DNA from 3 places in the Kitasatospora sp. MMS16-BH015 genome. Region 1 is predicted to be linked to each of the others. Evidence: riboswitches for the same ligand, from Rfam matches in the RefSeq annotation. Region 1 holds a riboswitch; each other region holds the start of a gene.

Region 1 (6,903 bases):
TGCGGGAAGACTGCCGTCACCTCGGCCAACGGCAGACCCGCCGCTGTCGCCACCCCCTCCAGCGAGAGCTGCCCCGCCCCCACTGTCCCCAACAGTTGACGTGCTGTCGCCTTTATGACATTCATGCGACAAGGGTAATTCTTCAGGGGCTCGGGGAACTGCGAGGGCATGCGAAGGGGCGTGCACTCCTTGACGAGTACACGCCCCAGGGGATGCCCTCGCAGTTCCCCGAGCCCCCGTGGTCAGAGCTTTGAACGAAGAGCCGCCGCAGCTGCTCCCGGATCCTCGGCAGCAGTGATGGCCCGGACCACGACGACGCGGGTCGCGCCCGCCGCCAGCACCTCGTCCAGGTTGTCCAGGTCGATGCCGCCGATGGCGAACCAGGGCCGGTCCGTGCCGGAGGCCGCCGCGTAGCGGACCAGGTCCAGTCCGGGAGCGTGCCGGCCGGGCTTGGTCGGGGTGGGCCAGACCGGGCCGGTGCAGAAGTAGTCGACGCCGGGCTCGGTCAGGGCCGTGTCGACCTCCGACTCGGCGTGGCAGGAGCGGCCGATCAGGATCTCCTCGCCGAGGATGGCGCGGGCGGCCGGGACGGGGAGGTCGTCCTGGCCGAGGTGGAGCACCTGCGGGCGGGCCGCGTGGGCCACGTCGGCCCGGTCGTTGACCGAGAAGAGCTTGCCGTGGCGGCGGGCCGCGTCGGCCAGGATCTCCAGGTGCTCGAGCTCCTGCTTGGCCTCCAGGGCCTTGTCGCGGAGCTGGACGATGTCGACCCCGCCCGCGTAGACGGCGTCCAGGAACTGGGCGAAGTCGCCCTGCTCGCGCCGTGCGTCGGTGCACAGGTAGAGCAGGGCGTCGGCGAGCTGCGCCCGCGCCTCGGCCATCAGATCAGCTCCGCCTGGGCGCGGCGCTTGACCTCGGTGCCGCGGTTCTCCCGCAGGGCCTGGATCGGGCTGCCGGGCAGGGTCGGGTCCTCGGTGAACATCCACTCCAGGATCTCCTGGTCGGTGAAGTGGCAGTCCCGCAGCACCGTCAGGGTGCCGACCAGGTGCTTCACCGGGCCGGTCTCGTCGATGAACGCGGCCGGCACCTGGAGCGTGTTGTTCGGCCCGCGCCGCACGGTGATCAGCTGCTTGGCGCGCACCATGTCGCGCACCTCGAGGATGGACACGCCCCACTGCTCGGCGATGTCCGGCAGGTGCAGCCAGGCGGGGACAAGGGCTTCAATCTTCGCTTCGATCTCACTCACACTGCACAGGGTGCCACAGCCCCGCGCCGCCCCCGCCCGACCTCACCGCACAGCCGACCTCACCGCCCAGCCGGCCTCACCGCCCAGCCGGCCTCACCGCCCAGCCGGCCTCACCGCACAACCGGCCTCACCGCACGCAGGCCTTGAGCTGCACCGCCGGGTCGGCTGCCAGCGCGGCGTCCAGCTCGGCACCGCTGCCGATCAGCTTGCGCCCCTGGTTGAGGTCGCGCGGCCGGTCCACCGCGAGCAGGCCGATCAGTCGCCCGGCCCGCAGCCAGAGCACGGACCAGGCCGCGTCGTCCTCGCCGCCGCGCTCGACCACCTGGTCGGCCTCCGCGTGCCGCCCGGCGTACTGGACCATCCGTCCGAACTGCTCGGACCAGAAGTAGGGCACCGGGTCGTAGGGCTCCGGCGCCCCGAGCACCGAGGCGGCCGCCGCCCGGCCGGATTGGAGCGCGTGGTCCCAGTGCTGCACGGTGAGGCGCCGGCCGGCCCGGGCGGAGGGGTAGGAGACGCAGTCGCCGGCCGCCCAGACGCCGGGCAGGTCGGTGCGCAGGTGCTCGTCCACCAGCACCGCGCCCCGCTGGTCCAGCCCGACCGGGCCGCCCGAGAGCCAGCCGGTGGCCGGGCGGGCGCCGATGCCCACCACCACCTCGTCGGCCGGCACCCGGCTGCCGTCGGCGAGCAGCAGCGCGCCCGGCTCCACGGCGGCCACCGCCGCCCCGCAGCGCAGCGAGACCCCGGCCTCGCCGTACCACTCGGCCAGCCGCAGCCCGAGCTCGACGGGCAGCGCCCCGGCCAGCGGCACCGGCGCGGCCTCCACCACCGTCACCTCGCAGCCCAGCTGCCGGGCCACCGTGGCGGTCTCGGCCCCGATCCAGCCCGCGCCGACCAGCGCGATCCGCGCCCCGGCCACCAGCCGGGGGCGCAGCGCCAGGGCGTCCTCCACCGTGCGGAGCACGTGGCCGCCCTCGGCGCCCGGCAGCGGCACCGCGACGGAGCCGGTGGCGATCACCAGCGCCTCGTACGGCAGGTCGCCGCCGTCGGTGTGCAGCGTCCCGGGGGTCAGCCCGGTGGCCCGGCGGCCGGTCAGCAGCTCGACCCCGTACTCGGCCCAGTCGATGTCCAAGGTGGTGGTGTCCCGCTTGCCCAGCAGCACGTCCTTGGAGAGCGGCGGCCGGTCGTACGGCGCGTGCCGCTCCTCCCCCACCAGCGTGATCGACCCCCGCCAGCCGCCCTGCCGGAGCATCAGCGCACACTGCGCCCCCGCCAGCCCGGCCCCGACGACGACCACCCGTCCCGCTTCAGTCAGCTCAGCCACGCCGTCACCCTACCGAGGGGTGTCCACGCCTCGTACGCGTCTTCGGGCACAAAGCGGACCGGCGTAAGGTGAGGGGGTTCCGACATCACGGGAGCCCGGGCGTGACCGGGCTGAGAGGCGGGCTGGTACGGCCTGCGACCGTCCGAACCTGATCCGGGTCATTCCGGCGAAGGGAGAAGCCTGACTGTGGCACGCGAAGAATCGGCACCGGACGTCCTGGTGGTCGGCGGCGGCGTCATCGGCCTGGCCGTGGCCTGGCGGGCGGCCCAGCGGGGCCTCGCCGTCACCGTGCTGGACCCGGCGCCGGGGGGCGGAGCCGTCCAGGTCGCGGCGGGCATGCTCGCCCCCGTCACCGAGCTCCAGTACAACGAGGAGCCGCTGCTCCGGCTCGGCATGGCCTCGAACGAGCGGTACGCGGCCTTCGCCGCCGAGCTCACCGAGCTCACCGGCCTGGACACCGGCTACCGGGCCACCGGCACGCTGGCCGTGGCGCTGGACGCGGACGACCGCGAGGAGCTGCGCGAGCTGCACGCCTTCCACGGGCGGCTCGGCCTCGCCTCCGAGTGGCTCACCGGCCGCGAGTGCCGCAAGTTGGAGCCCATGCTCGCCCCGGGCGTCCGCGGTGGCCTGCACGTGGCCGAGGACCACCAGGTGGACGGCCGCCGGCTGGCGCGGGCGCTGCTCGCGGCGGGCGCGGCGGCGGGGGTGCGCCTCCACCGGGCCGAGGCCGCCGAGCTGCTGGTCACCGGGGGCCGGGCCACCGGGGTCCGGCTGGCGGACGGGAGCACGCTGACGGCCGGTCAGCTGGTGCTGGCCGCCGGCTGCCGCAGCCACCTGCTGGCCGGGCTGCCCGCCGGGGTGCTGCCGCCGGTGCGGCCGGTGAAGGGGCAGGTGCTGCGGCTGCGGATCCCGCCCGCGTACGCGCCCTTCCTCTCCCGCAACCTCCGGGCCGTGGTGCGCGGGCAGCACATCTACCTGGTGCCGCGCGCGGACGGGGAGTTGGTGATCGGGGCGACCAGCGAGGAGCAGGGCTTCGACACCACCGTGACGGCCGGCGGGGTGTACGAGCTGCTGCGGGACGCGCACGAGCTCGTCCCGGGGCTGACCGAGCTGCCGCTGGTGGAGACCGGCGCGGGGCTGCGGCCCGGCTCGCCGGACAACGCCCCGCTGCTCGGCCCCACCGCCCTGCCCGGCCTGACCGCCGCCACCGGCCACTACCGCAACGGCGTGCTGCTCACGCCGGTGACGGCCGACCTGATCGCCGAACAGCTCGCCACCGGCCGCACGCCGGAGCTCGCCCTGCCCTTCTCCCCCGCCCGCTTCAGCTCCCCCGAGGCCGCCCGATGAACACCATCACCCTGACCGTCAACGGCGAGCCCCGCGAGGTGGCCCCCGCGACCACCCTCGCCGAGGTGGTCGCCGCGCTGAGCAAGGCCCCGACCGGGGTGGCGGCGGCGCTCAACGAGACCGTGGTGCCGCGCGGCGCCTGGCCCACCACCACCCTCGACGCGGGCGACCGGGTCGAGATCCTCACCGCCGTCCAGGGAGGCTGAACCGATGGCCGACGACCTGTTCACCATCGCCGGCACGAGCTTCACCTCGCGCCTGATCATGGGGACCGGCGGCGCCCCGAGCCTGGAGATCCTGGAGCAGGCCCTGCGGGCCTCCGGCACCGAGCTGACCACGGTGGCGATGCGCCGGATCAACGCCGCCACCCAGGGCTCGGTGCTCGACGTGCTGGCCCGCAACTCGATCCGGGTGCTGCCCAACACGGCCGGCTGCTTCACCGCCGGGGAGGCCGTGCTGACCGCCCGGCTGGCCCGCGAGGCGCTCGGCACCGACTGGGTCAAGCTGGAGGTGATCGCCGACGAGCGCACCCTGCTGCCCGACCCGATCGAGCTGCTCGACGCCGCCGAGACGCTGGTGGACGACGGCTTCACCGTGCTCCCGTACACCAACGACGACCCGGTGCTGGCCCGCAAGCTGGAGGACGTGGGCTGCGCGGCGATCATGCCGCTGGGCTCCCCGATCGGCTCGGGCCTGGGCATCCGCAACCCGCACAACTTCCAGCTGATCGTGGAGAACGCAGGTGTCCCGGTGGTGCTGGACGCGGGCGCCGGCACCGCCTCCGACGTGGCGCTGGCGATGGAGCTGGGCTGCGCCGCCGTGATGCTGGCCTCGGCCGTGACCAGGGCCCAGCACCCGGTGCTGATGGCCGAGGCGATGCGGCACGCCACCGAGGCGGGCCGCCTGGCCCACCGGGCCGGGCGGATCCCCAAGCGCTTCCACGCCGAGGCCTCCTCCACCATGGCCGGCCGGGCCGACCTGGACCACCGCGAACGCCCGGCGTTCTGAGCCCCTGCACGGCCCCTCTAAGCTGACCGGGTTCGCGATCAGCACGCTGTAGGGGGAGCACGTGGCGGTATTCGGGATGGGCAGGCGCGGGCTGGCCTGGCTGGTCGATTTCGCGTTGGTCATCGGTCTCGCCTGCCTGCTGGCGGTGTTCACCTTCCACCGGATCGGGGCGCTGGTCACCGACGTGCCGGGCCTGGCGGCCAAGGGCGGCTGGGGGCTGCTCACCTCGCACGGCGACTACCTGCGCACCGGCGAGCAGCTCGGCCGCTCGCTCTGGCACAGCGCGGTGCGCGACGTGCAGCAGGGCTTCGCCGCGCTGGTGGTCTGCACCTTCCTCTACCAGTTCCTCTGCCTCGGCTACGGCCGCCGCACCCTCGGCAAGCTGGCGCTCGGCCTGCAGGTGCTGCCCGCTGAAGTCGGCGTGCTGGGGAAGGGCCGGGCGGCGGGCCGGGCCGCCGTGACCACGGTGGCCGACGTGGCGCTGATCTCGATCGCGCTGGCCGCGCTGGCCCAGGGCTCCGTGGTGGTGGCGATCTTCTGCTGGGCCCTGGCCATCGCGGGGTTCTGGGCCAACGCGCTGCCCGTGCTCTTCCCCGGCCGCCGCTCGCTGGCCGACCGGCTGGCCGGCACCGTGGTGGCCGCCACCGCGCTGCCCGGCTGGGAGGACGTGCGGCAGAGCCAGGCCTACGAGTACCTGCGCCGCTGACCCGTGTCCGGGCGGCGGCCACCGCGGCCGGGCCTGCCAGAATGTCCGGATGGACACCTCGCTGCACGACCCCCTGATCGGCACCCTCCTGGACGGCCGGTACCGGGTCGAGCAGCTGATCGCGACCGGCGGGATGGCCACCGTCTACCGGGCCACCGACACCCGGCTCGACCGGGTGCTGGCGGTCAAGGTGATGCACCCGGGCCTGGCGGCCGACGCCGAGTACTCGGCCCGCTTCATCCGCGAGGCCAAGGCCGTGGCCCGGCTGGCCCACCCGAACGTGGTGAACGTCTTCGACCAGGGCACCGACGGCGGCCGGGTCTTCCTGGCCATGGAGTACGTGCCCGGCCGCACCCTGCGCGACCTGCTCCGCGACCGCGGCGCGCTCAGCGCCCGGGCCGCGCTGGACGTGCTGGAGCCGGTGCTGGCGGCGCTCGGCGCGGCGCACCGGGCCGGTCTGGTGCACCGGGACGTGAAGCCGGAGAACGTGCTGATCACCGAGGGCGGCCTGGTCAAGGTGGCCGACTTCGGCCTGGTCCGGGTGCTCGACGACTCCACCCGCACCAGCACCGGCACGGCCGGCACGGTGCTGGGCACCGTGGCCTACCTGGCCCCCGAGCAGATCCGCCCGGAGGGCGAGACCGACCAGCGGGTGGACGTCTACGCGGCGGGCATCCTGCTGTACGAGCTGCTGACCGGCGCCCGCCCGCACACCGGCGAGAACCCGGTGCAGGTGATCTACCAGCACCTGCACGAGGACGTGCCGCCGCCCTCGCGGACCACCCCGACGGTGGCCCCCGAGCTGGACGCGATAGTCGCCGCCGCCACGGCGCGCGACCCGCAGGGCCGCCCGCACGACGCGGTGGCCCTGCTGGCCGCGCTCCAGCGGGCCCGCCGCGCGCTGACCCCGGCCCAGCTGGACGCCGAGCCGCCGGCCTCGCTCCGGCCGACCCCGGTGCACCCGACCACCGAGCCGACCACCGCCCTGACCGCCGCGCTCACCCGCACCACCGTCCAGCAGCTGCCGCCCGAGCTGCTGATCACCCGCCCGTTCGACGAGCCGCTGCCCGAGCGCCCGCCCCGGCGCCGCCGCTCGCGCCGCCCGCTGGTCTGGGGCGTGGTGCTCGCGGTGCTGCTCACCCTGGTCGGCGGCACCACCTACGTGCTCTCCGAGGCGCTCTACACCCAGGTACCCAGCGTGCTCGGCCAGCGCGAGGACCAGGCGGTGGCCACGCTCGACCAGGCCGGCCTGCAGGGGGTGTTCACCCAGGACTTCAG
Region 2 (6,903 bases), 2.0 Mb from region 1:
ATGACTGACCGGACCTTCCGCGTGACCGTGCGCGGCTCCTTCGACGGCCTCACCCCCGAGCAGCGCGCCGAGCTGCTGGCCGAGGCCGCCGAGCACGACGTGCTGCACGCCGCCTTCACCCCCGAGGGCCACCTCAGCTACGACCTGGCCGCCCGGCCGTTCTTCACCTTCCGCTTCCTGGAGCACGGCGAGGCCGAGGAGGACATCGTGGCCGCCACCATGCGCGCCCAGACCGCCGCCGAGCTCTGGCTCACCGACCGGGGCTACGGCTACAAGCAGCTCAAGTGCCAGGCCGAGGACCTCTCCCTGGCCGCCCTCGGCAAGCGCCAACGCCAGGCCCGCGCCGCCGCCGAGGGCTGACCGCCCCCGAACGGCGACGACCCCTGACCGGATGCCCCGGTCAGGGGTCGTTCTCTGCGGAGAGCGTGGGATTTGAACCCACGGTGCGGGGTCACCGCACGACAGTTTTCAAGACTGTTCCCTTAGGCCGCTCGGGCAGCTCTCCTGGCGGAGGTCAGCCTAACGGGTCCGGCGGGGTTCGGTGCACTCGGTTACGGGCCGAGCGTCAGCCTCGGGATGTCACTCGGGATGTCAGTTGTCGCCCTTGCGCTCGCCGAGGGTGATGGTGGTCTTGGCCTGCTTGCCGTCGCGGGTGTACTCCACGTCGACCTTGTCGCCCGGCTTGTACGTCCAGATCTCGCTCACCAGGGTCGGGCCGCTGTCGATCGGGTGGTCGCCGAGCTTGGTGATGATGTCGCCCGGCTTGAGGCCGGCCTGGTCGGCCGGGCCGCCCGGGGTGACGGCCGGGGTGCCCTGGACCGGGCCGGTCTGGATCTGGGCGCCGTCGCCCTTGTAGTCGTCGTTGCGCAGCACGCCGAAGATCGCGTAGACCGGAGTGCCGGTCTTGATCAGGTCCTGGGCGACCCGCTTGGCCTGGTTGATCGGGATCGCGAAGCCGAGGCCGATCGAGCCTGCCCGGCCGCCCGCACCACCGGTGTTGGACTGGATCGCCGAGTTGATGCCGATCACCGCACCGGCCGAATTCAGCAGCGGGCCACCGGAGTTGCCCGGGTTGATCGAGGCGTCGGTCTGCAGCGCGTTCATGTACGAGTTCTGCGCGCCGTTGTCGTCGCCGGAGGCCACCGGGCGGTCCTTGGCGCTGACGATGCCGGTGGTGACGGTGCCTTCGAGGCCGTACGGCGCACCGATCGCGATGGTCGGGTCGCCGACCGCGACCCGGTCCGAGTCGCCCAGCGGCAGCGGCACCAGCCGGTCCTTGGGCGGGTTGTCCAGCTTGATCACCGCGACGTCGTAGCCCTGGGCCCGGCCGACCACGGAGGCCGAGAAGGAGGAGCCGTCGGAGAACTTGACGGTCAGCTTGCCGCCGTTCGCCGCCGGGGCCACCACGTGGTTGTTGGTCAGGATGTGGCCCTCGGTGTCGAAGACGAACCCGGTGCCGGTGCCCGACTCCTGGGAGCCCGAGGCCTTGATGGTGACGGTGCTCGGCAGCGCCTTGGCGGCGATGCCCGCGACCGAGTCCGGCGCGCGGTCGGAGATCTTCTGCGAGTCGCCCACGCTGATCGTGGTGCTGGTGCGGCTCGACCCGGAGTTGCCCGAGCCCCCGTTGTCGCTCACCCCGACGCCGATCGCGCCACCGGCGATGCCGGCCACCAGGGCCACCGCCGCGACCAGCGCGATCAGCCCGCCGCGCTTCTTCTTCGGCGCGGCCACCGGCGCACCGGGGTAGTCGGCCCCGGGCAGCGGGCCGGCCGCCGGACCGCCCCAGCCGCCCAGCGGCTGGCCGGCCCCGAACGGGTGGTGCGGCTGCTCGGGCACGCCCGGCGCCGCGTACGGCTGCTGCTCGGCTGCGCCCGGCGCCGCGTAGGACTGCTCGGCGTGCGCGGCCGGCGCCGCGTACGGGTTGGCGGGCGCGGCGGCGGCCGGAGCGGGCGCGGCGGGCTCCGCGTACGGGTTCGCCGGAGCGGGCGCGGCGGCGGGCTGCGGCGCCGCGGCCGGGGCGGGCCCGGCGGACGGCGGGCCCGAGGGCGGCGGGGCGTCCAGGTAGGACGGCGCGGCCGGGGCGGCCGGCTTGTCGAAGGAGAGCGTCGGCGCGGACTCCGCCGGCGCCGGCACCGCGTCAGCGGTCGGCTCCACTGCCCCCTCACCGGCGGAGGAACGCTCCTCCGGCCCGGTGGAACTCGGCTGCTCGGTGCTCACGGACGACCTCCATAGCTGACAGGACCTTGGCCCATAGTTTTTCTCATCCCCGATTCGGTTGTCGTAAGAAGCCCCCTGAAGAAGTCATAAGAATCCTTACGGGTCACCGACAGACCACCCCCGGAGCAGGTCCGGAGCGCCCCCTGGCCTTGGCCTTCGCCGCCCCGGCCGCTACCCTGGCGCTCCAAACTGACACGCGGGAGCTTGGACCGACCAGGCTGAGAGTGCGCTGTTCGACCGTACCCGTCCGAGGGGCGTCGAGGGAGCGCTGACCGCTCGAACCTGTCCGGGTAATGCCGGCGTAGGGAGACAAGGCCATGACGGCTGCCCCGCCCCTCGATGCCCCCGCCCCCGTCACGAAGCACGCGGAGGCCCCCCTCACCCTCGACACCGCCCCGCCGCGCACCCTCGGCTTCGGCGGCCAGTTCGCCCTCTGGGGCAACCTCGGGGTCAGCCTGATCGGCTTCACCAGCGCCGCCACCGTGCTCGGCGAGAGCGGCTCCGAGCTCTCCTTCACCGCCGCCGTGACGGCCATCCTGGTCGGCACCGCGATCGGCACCGCGATGCTCGGGGTGGCCGCCGTGATCGGCGCCCGCACCGGCGCCCCGGCGATGGCGGTGCTGCGCGGCCTGTTCGGCACCAGGCTCAGCTACCTGCCGACCGTGCTCAACATCGCCCAGTGCATCGGCTGGGGCGTCTACGAGCTCATGGTCATCGCGATGGGAGCGCAGACCGTGGCCGGCACCCAGGGCTGGCGCTGGCTCTTCGTGCTGCTCGCCGGGGTGCTCACCACCACGCTGACCATCTGGCCGCTCGGCTCGATCGCGGTGCTGCGCAAGTACGTGGCCTTCGCGGTCGGTGTGGCGATGGTCTGGTTCACCGTCCAGCTGGGCCGGCAGGGCTTCCCCGACCCGGGTGCGGGCAACTGGAAGGGCTTCCTGCACGCGACGGACGCGATCATCGCCGTCTCGGTCTCCTTCGTGCCGCTGGCCGCCGACTACACCCGGCACTCCCGCACCGCCGCCGCCTCCTTCTGGGGCACCTTCTCCGGGTACTCCCTGGCCCAGGTCTGGTGCTACGTGCTCGGCCTGATCGCGCTGCTCCAGTCGCACGGCGACTCCTCGAAGATCTTCGACTCCTTCACCGGGGTGGCGGCCGGCTGGGCCTTCCTGCTCGTCCTGGTGCTGCGCGAGTCCGACCAGTCCTTCGCGAACGTGTACTCGACCGCGATGTCGATCCACAACCTGCTGCCGAAGGTGGACCGCCGGCTGCTCACCGGCGGCGTGGGCGTGCTGGTCACCGCGCTGGCCCTGCAGATCCAGGAGTTCACCGACTCCTACTACGCCTTCCTCGGCCTGATCGGCTCGGTCTTCGTGCCGCTGCTCGCCGTGCTCGCTGTCGACTACTTCCTCGGCGCCGGCCGCCGCGGCTGGAACCTCGACCAGGACGCCCCGGCCCGCTGGTCGATGCTGCTGCCCTGGGCGTTCGGCTTCGCCACCTACCAGTACCTGGCCCCCACCGCGATCGCCGGCTGGTGGACGGACTTCTGGACCTCGGCCCAGCAGACCCTGCACTTCACCCCGCAGGAGTGGAGCTCGGCCTCGCTCTTCGGCTTCCTCGTCCCGGCCCTGGCCACCTGGCTGCTCACGCTGCTCCGCCCGAGCGGTGCTACCGAGCGGTAACCACACCCTCCCCGTACGTTGGCCCGGCGTTCACCGTCGGGCTCGTATGGTGGCGGGGTGGACACCCGTGACCTCCCCGCCATGCCGCCCGTGCTGCCCGAGCGCTCGACCGTCAAGGTCGTCGCACACCGCGGCTCCTCCGCCGCCGAGCCCGAGCACACCCTCGCGGCCTACGCGCGGGCGATCGAGGAGGGCGCGGACGCGCTGGAGTGCGACGTCCGGCTGACCGCCGACGAGCAGCTGGTCTGCGTGCACGACCGGACGGTGGCCCGCACCTCGAACGGCACCGGCGTGGTCTCCACCATGACGCTGGCCCAGCTGGAGCAGCTGGACTTCGGCTCCTGGAAGACCGGCTCCGGCCCGCAGCCGGTGCTCACCCTGGCCCAGCTGCTCGACCTCACGGTCAAGGCCGGCCGCCGGGTCGAGCTGGCCATCGAGACCAAGCACCCGATCCGCAGCTCGGGCCGGCTGGAGGCCGCACTGCTGCGGATGCTCGGCGAGTACGACCTGCTCCCCGCCTCCCCCGAGACCTCCCAGGTCCGGATCATGAGCTTCTCCGAGCTGGCCGTCCGCCGGGTCCGCCAGGCCGCCCCGGCCGTCCCCACGGTCTACCTGCTCGAGCGCCGCCTCCCGCTGCTAGGGCGCCTGCGCCGCCTCCCCGGCGGCGCCCCGATCGCCGGCCCCGGCATCGACCTGGTCCGCGCCGATCCCTCCCTGGTCACCAACCTGCGTGCCGCCGGCCACCGCGTCCACGTCTGGACCGTCGACGAGCCCGCCGACGTCGAGCTCTGCCTCGAACTCGGCGTCGAGGCCATCATCACCAACCGCCCCCGCCAGGTCCTCGACCAGCTGGGCCGCTAGCGCGCGGCTTGTGCGCCCCGCCCGGGGCTGCGCAATTGGCGTACGCGGGCGTGGTAGAGGGGGCGCGCACCACCGGAGCGTGGCGAATTACGTCACCTTTCACAACCGTACGTGAGCAAGGAATCACCATTTGCGCACCGTGAGTTGCGGCGCCCGTAATTGTCGCGTAGCGATCGCCCGGCACTCGTTTCCGACGCATTCTCCAGGGGCATCCATCCCTCGGTAATCGCTGAAGGAGGTCCGGGGGTGGCACTGATGGTGGCGCACGAGGTGCCGGCTACATCGACGCTGGCCGTGCCGCACGGGCCCGCCAGCGTCGGGGTCGCCAGGCGGCGGCTGCGCCGTGATCTGGGTGACCGCGCGATACCCGACACGGTCATTGACGACGCCGTACTGATCCTTTCCGAGCTGCTGAGCAATTCCTGTCGCTACGCGCGTCCGCTCGGGCGCCTCTGCGATCTCGATCTGGACGCTCCCGGCGCAGTTCTGGTGGGGGCGCACTCGCCCACCAGAAGGCCCGCGCCGTGCGCGGACGGGGAGTGGGAATCCGGTGGAGTGCTGGTGAGTTGGCAGATGCACCGGGACGGCTCGCTGACCCTGGAGGTCACCGACGGCGGCTCGGCCACCCGGCCGGTGCCCGCCCGGCCCTCGCTCACCTCGCGCGGCGGCCGCGGCCTGAGCATCGTCGGGCGGCTGGCCAGTGACTGGGGCGTCCGGGACGCGCCGGGGCAGGTCACCGTCTGGGCGGCGCTGGCCACCACCGGGGCCCACGAGGGCACCGAGGCGCGCAGCGCCTGACGGCCCGCACACCAGCCCGGTCGGCGGCCCGCGGTGACGCGCCCCGACGGCTCGCACACCCGCTCGGAGGCCGGACGGAGCCCGGAAACCTCTATAGGCTGCCCGGAGCAAGTGTCCTCGTCCCCGGGAGAGCCGCACCATGGCCAAGAAGGCCGCGAAGAAGTCGCCGCAGCGCCAGTCCACCCCCGTGACCTCGGGTGAGATCCCCGTCGTCGGCGCGCGGGAGGACTGCCCCTGCGGCTCGGGCCGCCGGTACAAGGCGTGCCACGGCCGGGAGGCCGCCCACGCGGTGCAGGAGCTGGTGCACCGCCCGTTCGAGGGCCTGCCGGGCGAGGCCGACTGGGTCGCGCTGCGCGAGCTGGTGCCCGCCGCGACCGTCCCGCTGACGCTGGCCGCCGGGGTGGCGGAGGGCGCCGTCGGCGAGGTGCCCTCGGTGACGCTGGCCACCGTGCTGCCGCTGGCCTGGCCGGCGCTGCGCCGCCAGGACGGCTCGATCCTGCTCGGCCTGCAGACCCAGTCCTCCTCCGGCGACCTGAGCCGCGACCTGGGCGACGCGCTGGAGCTGGCCCTGGCCACCGAGCCGGGTACCCCCGTGGCCGCCCGCCGGACCGCCCCGGGCGGCCGCCGCCTGCAGGAACTCCTGGACCTGACGGCCGAGTTCACCCCCGCCGTGCACACCGGCTTCGAGTTCTGGCTGGAGGACGCGGAGAGCGCCACCGGCGAGGTGGCCGCCTCCCTGGAGCGGGCCAACGCCTCGGCCATCCCGACCGAGAAGATCTCCAGCGTGCCGCACGCCTACTGGTGCAAGGCCGCCGACAAGAACCACCTGCGCTGGGTCATGACGGTGCCCGAGGAGCAGCTGCTCGACGCGCTGGCCCGGCTCACCGCCGCCGACCGCTCCTCGCTCGGTGCGGACACCCGCCTGGTCGGCTCCTTCCGCGCGCACGGCCTGACCGTGCCGGTCTGGGACCTGCCCTCGGAGATGACCGCCGACGAGTGCGAGAAGCCTGCCGCGGAGTTCGCCGAGCGCCTGGCCGAGACCCTCGCGGGCCTGGCCGACAGCCCGCTCACGGCCGAGGAGCGCCGGGCCCGGGCCAACCTGGTGAACCGTCAGGTCACCCTGAACTGAGCCCCGTTCGCCGGAAATGTGACTCCGGTCACATTTCCGGCCGATGGTGAAAAGGGCCAGGTCGCGAGCCCGATGGACAAATTGGCTCGGACGCGGATCTTTGTTACCATTTAAACGATCCGGTCGCTGGTGCATCCCCCGTCGCCAGCGGCCGGATCTTTTCATGTCCGGCCAAGGCCGGACATTGTCGCTTCCGGAATTCCTTGCTCCGCCGGC
Region 3 (6,903 bases), 2.3 Mb from region 1:
CAACCTACTGAAGGCCGCCCGGTCCCAGTGCAGGTCACACCGCAGCCGCAGCAGAAAGCTCCCCTCCTCGGCGTCGAACTCCTGGCTCAAGATGGTCAGGCCGGCATCCATGCTCGAGATCATGCCGACCAGCACTGACATATGGCGTCTCGGCCCGCGGCACGTTCATCGCCTCGGCGCCGCCACGGTTACCCGACCGCTGAAATCCGGTTCACAGAGGTCACCCGACAGGTGACCTTGCCACTCACCTGAGCCGTACCACCGGCCGTGTCCTCTGCCTTCTGGCCCGGTCCAAGGTGGTTCTGGAGCGCCGCGCCCTCAGCCACCCGGGTGCCGTTCGCGTCCACGAACTCCACCGAGATGCTGTAGTCCGAAGACTTCGAGCTGTGGTTGACGATCTCCAGCTTGGCGCTGGGGATCGAGGTCGTCGGGTCCACGTCGCAGGAGGTGACCGTCACATCCGCCTCCGGCGGGTGCGCCCCTCCGGTCGACTGCACGCCGCTACCGGTGGAGCTGGGGCTGGTCGGGGACTTCTTGCTGCTCCCCCCGACGGCTAGGACGATGACCACGATCAGCACGACGAGTAGCACGACCGCGCTGAGGCAGCCGACGAGAACACCCCGGCCGAAACGGCGCTTGGGAGGAGCCGGCGGCTGCTGGCTCCAACCTGGCGGCGGCGGCCCGTACGGCGACTGCCCGGGTGGCGGTTGCTGCCCCCACCCCTTGGCCGGTCCCCCCTGTCCATCGGCCGGCTCACCTTCGGGCCGTTCCTGGCCGGACGGCTGCTGATCAGTCATCGATCCGTCTCCCTACGCAGGCGTTGCCTCTCCAGGGAACCGCGCGAACAGGTTCGCCTAAGAACCGACTCGCGGAGACTAAGCCGAACGAGCAAGCCGAAGCGCCGCGCCGGGAGACCCCCTCCTGCCTCCCGGTGCGGCGCCGTTCTGGGTCGGCCGTCAGTCGGCCAGGGGGAGGTAGACCCGGTTGCCCTGGGCCGCGAACTCCTCGGACTTGGCCTTCATGCCCTCGACAGCCGCCTCGTCGTACTCCGGCGATGCCGCCCCGGCGCCGAACTTCTCATTGATGGTTTTGCTGATCTTCATCGAGCAGAACTTCGGGCCGCACATGGAGCAGAAGTGCGCGGTCTTGGCCGGCTCGGCCGGGAGCGTCTCGTCGTGGAAGTCGCGCGCGGTCTCCGGGTCGAGGGCCAGGTTGAACTGGTCCTCCCAGCGGAACTCGAAGCGGGCGTCGGAGAGCGCGTCGTCCCAGGCCTGGGCGCCGGGGTGGCCCTTGGCCAGGTCGGCGGCGTGGGCGGCGATCTTGTAGGTGATCACGCCGGTCTTGACGTCGTCCCGGTTGGGCAGGCCCAGGTGCTCCTTGGGCGTGACGTAGCAGAGCATCGCTGTGCCCCACCAGGCGATCATCGCCGCGCCGATGCCCGAGGTGATGTGGTCGTAACCGGGCGCCACGTCGGTGGTGAGCGGGCCGAGGGTGTAGAACGGCGCCTCGTCGCAGATCTCCTTCTGGAGATCCATGTTCTCCTTGATCTTGTTCATCGGGACGTGGCCCGGGCCCTCGATCATCACCTGCACGCCGCGCTCCCGGGCGATCCGCCCGAGTTCGCCCAGCGTCTGCAGCTCGGCGAACTGCGCCTCGTCGTTGGCGTCCGCGATCGAGCCCGGCCGCAGGCCGTCACCGAGCGAGAAGGTCACGTCATAGGCGGCGAGGATGTCGCAGAGCTCCTCGAAGTTGGTGTAGAGGAAGTTCTCCTGATGGTGCGCCAGACACCAGGCCGCCATGATCGAGCCGCCGCGCGAGACGATGCCGGTCTTGCGGCGGGCCGTCATCGGCACGTACCGCAGCAGCACGCCCGCGTGCACCGTCATGTAGTCGACGCCCTGCTCGCACTGCTCGATGATGGTGTCCCGGTAGACCTCCCAACTGAGGTCCTCCGCCCGGCCGTCCACCTTCTCCAGGGCCTGGTAGAGCGGCACGGTGCCGATCGGCACCGGGGAGTTGCGCAGGATCCACTCGCGGGTGGTGTGGATGTTGCGCCCGGTGGAGAGGTCCATGACCGTGTCGGCGCCCCAGCGGGTCGCCCAGGTCATCTTCTCCACCTCCTCCTCGATCGAGGAAGTCACCGCCGAGTTGCCGATGTTGGCGTTGATCTTGACCAGGAAGTTGGTGCCGATGATGGCCGGCTCCACCTCGGGGTGGTTCACGTTCAGCGGGATGACGGCCCGTCCGGCCGCGACCTCGCTGCGCACGAACTCCGCGTCCAGGCCCTCCCGGAGCGCGATGAACTCCATCTCCGGGGTGACGATCCCGCGCCGCGCGTAGGCGAGTTGGGTCACCGGTACTCCGTCACGTCCACGCAGCGGACGGCGCGGACGGCCCGGGAAGACGGCGTCCAGGTTGCGCAGGTTGCCACCGCGCGGGGAGGTGTGCTTGATGCCGTCGTCCTCCGGCCGGGCCTCCCGGCCGTCGTACTCCTCCACGTCGCCGCGCTGGCGGATCCAGGCGTCGCGCAGCGGCGGCAGGCCGCGCCGCACGTCGGCCTCGAAGGCCTGGTCGGTGTACGGACCGGAGGTGTCGTAGAGCGGGACGGTCTTGCCGTTGGTGAGCTGCACCTCGCGGTACGGGACGCGCAGGTCGGGCCGCGAACCCTCCCGGTACGCCTTGCGCCAGGCGGGCGTCGGGTACCCGGTGGAGGCACTGGTGACAGCGGTCTGGGCAGGGCTGTGCTGTGACTCGGACGTGGTCATGAGACCCTCTATCTCCCTACGCCGGCATTACCCGGTCAGGTTCCTGCGGTCGGCGCAGCAGGTGGATGCAGAGATCCGTCAGCGCCCTCTCAGCCCGGTGCTCCGAGCTCCCGTGTCGTCGGGCGGAATTGCCCGCGACAAGACATCCGCCACCGTAGCGGGCCGGAGGGAGCTGGTCCAGCAGGGTTCCAGCCGTCGGACGGGTGGCAGACTCCGGGCGTGACGACGGGGCCGGCATGACGAAAGGGCTCGCATGACGACGGGGATGATCGGGACCACCGGCCGGGTGACCGGGAGGATCGGCGCGGGCCTGGTGGGGGAGGTGCTGGTGCACGTCCCCGAGCGCGGCGGGACGGAGGCGTTCCTCGCCTACCTCGCGGTGCCCGGCGAGCCGCTGCCGATCGGGAGTCAGGTGCTGGTGGTCGAGTACCAGCCACCACGCACGGTGTACGTCGCGCCACTGACCGCATAACGACCCCGACAACCGGCACCCCGCCCTTCCCAACGGAATCCGACAGGCGCACAATCTCGATCTGCCACCGCGTCCCGCGCAACCCTGCACAACTCGCGCAGCCACGGGACGCCGGTGTGCCCTGAAGGGGGAATCTGCCGATGTTCATCGGCGTTTTGGGCGGCGCCATCGCCGCTGTCGTACTGGTCGTCGTGCTCTTCAAGATGATGTGGCGGGTCGCCGAGCCGGACGAGGCTCTCATCATCTCCGGCTCCAAGCACCGCACCGAGGGGGTCGGCGACGGGCTTGGCTTCCGCATCGTCACCGGCCGGGGCACGCTCGTGACCCCGGGCCTCCAGGTGGTCCGCCGGCTCTCGCTCGACCTCAACGAGGCCGACCTGGACGTCGAGTGCGTGACGTCCCAGGGCATCCCGGTGCACGTCAAGGGCGTCGTCATCTTCAAGGTGGGCGACGACCTGGTCTCGATCGCCAACGCGGCCCGCCGCTTCCTCGGCCAGCAGACCTCGATGGGCCCCCGGGTCCACAACGTCTTCGCCGGCCATCTCCGTTCCATCGTCGGCTCCTTGACGGTCGAGGACATGATCCGCGACCGCGAGCGGCTCACCGCCGAGACCCGGTCCGCCTCCGGCTCCGAGATGGAGAAGCTCGGCCTGATCATCGACTCGCTCCAGATCCAGGAGATCCTCGACCCGACCGGGTACATCACCAACCTGGCCGCCCCGCACGCCGCCGCCGTCCAGCGGGACGCCCGCATCGCGGCCGCCGCGGCCGACCGGATGGCCACCGAGGCCGAGCAGGAGGCCTTCGCCCGCAAGGCCGAGGCCACCCGCAACTCCGGTATCCAGCAGGCCGGTTACCAGGCCGAGCTGGAGAAGGCCACCGCCCACGCGATGCAGGCCGGCCCGCTGGCCCAGGCGGCCGCCCGCCAGGAGGTCGTGGTCCAGGAGACCAAGGTCGCCGAGCTGGAGGCCTTCCGCAAGGAGCAGCAGCTCCAGGCCGACGTCCGCAAGCCGGCCGACGCCCGCGCCTACGAGACCCGCACCAAGGCCGAGGCCGACCGCGACGCCCGGATCTCGGCCGCCCAGGCCCAGGCCAAGGAGACCGAGCTCAAGGCCGCCGCCGAGGCCAGCCGGGTCAAGGTCGCCGCCCTCGCCGAGGCCGAGGCCACCCGGGCCCGCGGTCTGGCCTCCGCCGAGGCCACCAAGGCCACCGGCCAGGCCGAGGCCGCCGCAGCCGAGGCCAAGGGCCTCGCGACCGCCGAGGCCGCCCGCGCCCTCGGTCTGGCCGAGGCGGAGTCGATCAAGGCCCGCGCGGCCGCCCTGGCCGAGAACCAGGAGGCCGTGGTCGCCCAGCAACTCGCCGAGAACTGGCCGGACATCGTCCGGGCCGGCGCCGAGGCCTTCGGCAACGTCGAGCACATGATCCTGCTGAACGGCGCGGAGGGCATGGGCGACATGTTCGCCAAGGCCCTCACCATGGGCGGCACCGGCCTCGGCCTGGCCCGCCAGCTCCTCAACTCGATGAACAGCCAACAGAGTTCACCGACGCCGGTGGCGGAAACCATTCCGATCCAGGAGTAACCACAGCAGGGGCGCGGGGAACTGCGCGATCAACCGTGCACGGAGGTGCATGGCCAGTCGCGCAGTTCCCCGCGCCCCCAGTGGGTTCACGCCACCAGTTCGGCGATCTTCCCGGCGAAGACGTTCCCCACCACCATCGCCAGCACGATCGCACCGACCAGCAGCAGCGTGCTCAGCCAGGCCATCGTCGCCACCGGCAGGGTGTACGCGAGGACGACCTTCGCCACGCACTCCGCGACCAGCGCCGTGCCCCAGACCAGCGTGAACGCCCGCTCGTACCGCCGGAAGAGGGCCCCGCCCGAGGCCCGCTCCCAAGCCGCCTCCTTCTCCGCCTCATCCCGGACGATGAACGGCCGCATCGCCGCCGTCATCATCGGCCGCCCGATCACCACCGAGGCCAGCATGCCGAGGCCGATCACGCTGCTGACCGCACCGTCCTTGGCGATCATCAGCCGGGGGTCGCCGGCCACGGCGGAGAGCGCGATGCCCACCAGGTTGACCATCAGCATCAGCAGGGCCGGCCCGTTCACCGAGCGGTCCCGCCGCAGCTGCGCCACCGTCCGCACCAGCGGCACCACGCTGCTGACCGCGAGCGAGGGCACCAGCCCGAGCCCGAGCACCGAGTGCGCCGCGTAGTACGCGCCCAGCGGCACCGCGATGTCCACCGCCACCGGGCGCAGCGCCGACCAGGGGCCGCCCTGCTGCTGTCCGACCGTCTTCTCGTTCACGCCGATCGCCATTGGTGTCCGCCCTTTCGGTTCCGCCCCGGTGCCGTTCCCGGCCGTGGCTCAACCATCCCGCGAGGGGCCCCACCCGCTGCAGTGCCTACCGTCCGGCAACCCGCATGACGGATGTCACCGGGCACACCGTGCACAACCGAAGACCCCGCCCCCGGAAGCTCCGGAGGCGGGGTCTCGACGTTCGATCGGACCAGGTCAGCTCTTGGCTGCCTTCTTCACCAGGATCCAGACGGCGGCGGCCACCCCGACCACCACCAGGGCCTTGATCACCAGCGCGAGCAGCGAGCTCACCACGCCGACCACGAACCAGATCAGGTTCCAGGCCAGGACCAGGACGATGATCGGGACGACGATGTTGCGCACCCAAGAGGGCAGCGACTTCCAGAGCTCAGCCATGTCGGTTCCTTCTCTCCCCTCGGGCTAGCGCCGGCTTCTCCGCCGCGTCCCGCTCGCTTTCGATACTTCGATCGTACGGGGGGCGTACCTGCGGAACGAGGGTTCCAGCCCCCGAGAGAACCCGGAGATCCCCCTGAGGCCGGGCCCCAGGGATCACCCCCAGCCACCGCGCCCGAGCGAGGTCAGACCGGCCAGGTCTCCCCGCGCCAGGCGGCGTCCCAGAACATCCACTCGTAGCGCGAGGTGCTGCTGAAGTGCTCCACCATCCGCCGCCGCTCGGCCGGGGAGACCTCCTCGCCGAGGCGGTCGGTGAGCGCCAGCACCCGCCGCACCACGGACTGGAACGCCTCGTCTCCGTAGGTGGAGATCCACTTGGCGTAGAGCGGGTCGGGGGAGGACTGCGCGAGCAGCTGCTCGCCGACCCGGGCGTAGATCCAGTAGCAGGGCAGCACGGCGGCCAGGCCCTCGGCGAAGGAGCCGCCGTAGACGGTGGCCAGCAGGTAGCTGGTGTACGCGCGGGTGGTCGGCAGCACCGGCTCGGCGGCGGCCTGCTCGGCGGTGTCGCCGAAGGCGGTGAGGAACTCGGCGTGCATGCCCTGCTCGGCGGCGAGCGCGCCGATCGCGTCGTCGGCGAAGGCCCGCACCTCCGCCTCCCCGGGCGCCTTGGCGGCGCAGACCGCCAGGGCCCGCGCGTAGTCGCGCAGGTAGTGCGAGTCCTGTACGACGAAGTGCCGGAAGGCCTCGCGCGGCAGCGTGCCGTCGGTCAGTCCGCCGAGGAAGGGGTGGGCCAGGATCTCGGCGTACACCGGCTCGACGGCAGCCCAGAGTTCTTCGGTAAGCGTGCTGGTCATACCGGCACGGTACCCGGCCGATCCGCCGGGCCCGGGAGGCCGCCTCAGTCCTCGGGCGGCGAGAAGACCACCAGCACCCGCAGCTCCTCGGTGACGTGG

The links. Region 1 has a riboswitch for thiamine pyrophosphate ahead of thiO (glycine oxidase ThiO). Riboswitches for the same ligand answer to the same signal wherever they lie in the genome.
Region 2: linked by a shared signal. The riboswitch ahead of CFP65_RS18305 (cytosine permease) and the one ahead of thiO (glycine oxidase ThiO) in region 1 are both predicted to bind thiamine pyrophosphate.
Region 3: linked by a shared signal. The riboswitch ahead of thiC (phosphomethylpyrimidine synthase ThiC) and the one ahead of thiO (glycine oxidase ThiO) in region 1 are both predicted to bind thiamine pyrophosphate.

What each region holds. Positions count from the first base shown of each region.
Region 1 covers NZ_CP025394.1:2,237,767-2,244,669, forward strand. The annotation lists gene CFP65_RS09565 (TetR-like C-terminal domain-containing protein) at 1-125, opposite strand, end outside; gene thiE (thiamine phosphate synthase) at 243-878, opposite strand; gene CFP65_RS09575 (Rv2175c family DNA-binding protein) at 878-1,243, opposite strand; gene CFP65_RS09580 (NAD(P)/FAD-dependent oxidoreductase) at 1,371-2,564, opposite strand; TPP riboswitch at 2,642-2,756, shown strand; gene thiO (glycine oxidase ThiO) at 2,751-3,911, shown strand; gene thiS (sulfur carrier protein ThiS) at 3,917-4,117, shown strand; gene CFP65_RS09595 (thiazole synthase) at 4,122-4,919, shown strand; gene CFP65_RS09600 (RDD family protein) at 4,981-5,625, shown strand; gene pknB (Stk1 family PASTA domain-containing Ser/Thr kinase) at 5,675-6,903, shown strand, end outside.
Region 2 covers NZ_CP025394.1:4,230,393-4,237,295, forward strand. The annotation lists gene CFP65_RS18290 (DUF6204 family protein) at 1-360, shown strand; tRNA gene CFP65_RS18295 (tRNA-Ser) at 418-505, opposite strand; gene CFP65_RS18300 (S1C family serine protease) at 592-2,217, opposite strand; TPP riboswitch at 2,404-2,540, shown strand; gene CFP65_RS18305 (cytosine permease) at 2,535-3,899, shown strand; gene CFP65_RS18310 (glycerophosphodiester phosphodiesterase) at 3,981-4,760, shown strand; gene CFP65_RS18315 (ATP-binding protein) at 5,016-5,558, shown strand; gene CFP65_RS18320 (DUF5926 family protein) at 5,698-6,687, shown strand.
Region 3 covers NZ_CP025394.1:4,513,657-4,520,559, reverse strand. The annotation lists gene CFP65_RS19565 (hypothetical protein) at 1-111, opposite strand, end outside; gene CFP65_RS19560 (hypothetical protein) at 189-590, opposite strand; gene thiC (phosphomethylpyrimidine synthase ThiC) at 957-2,765, opposite strand; TPP riboswitch at 2,761-2,889, opposite strand; gene CFP65_RS19550 (hypothetical protein) at 3,031-3,237, shown strand; gene CFP65_RS19545 (flotillin family protein) at 3,378-4,817, shown strand; gene CFP65_RS19540 (VC0807 family protein) at 4,904-5,545, opposite strand; gene CFP65_RS19535 (DUF5326 family protein) at 5,753-5,953, opposite strand; gene tenA (thiaminase II) at 6,136-6,804, opposite strand; gene CFP65_RS19525 (cupin domain-containing protein) at 6,849-6,903, opposite strand, start outside.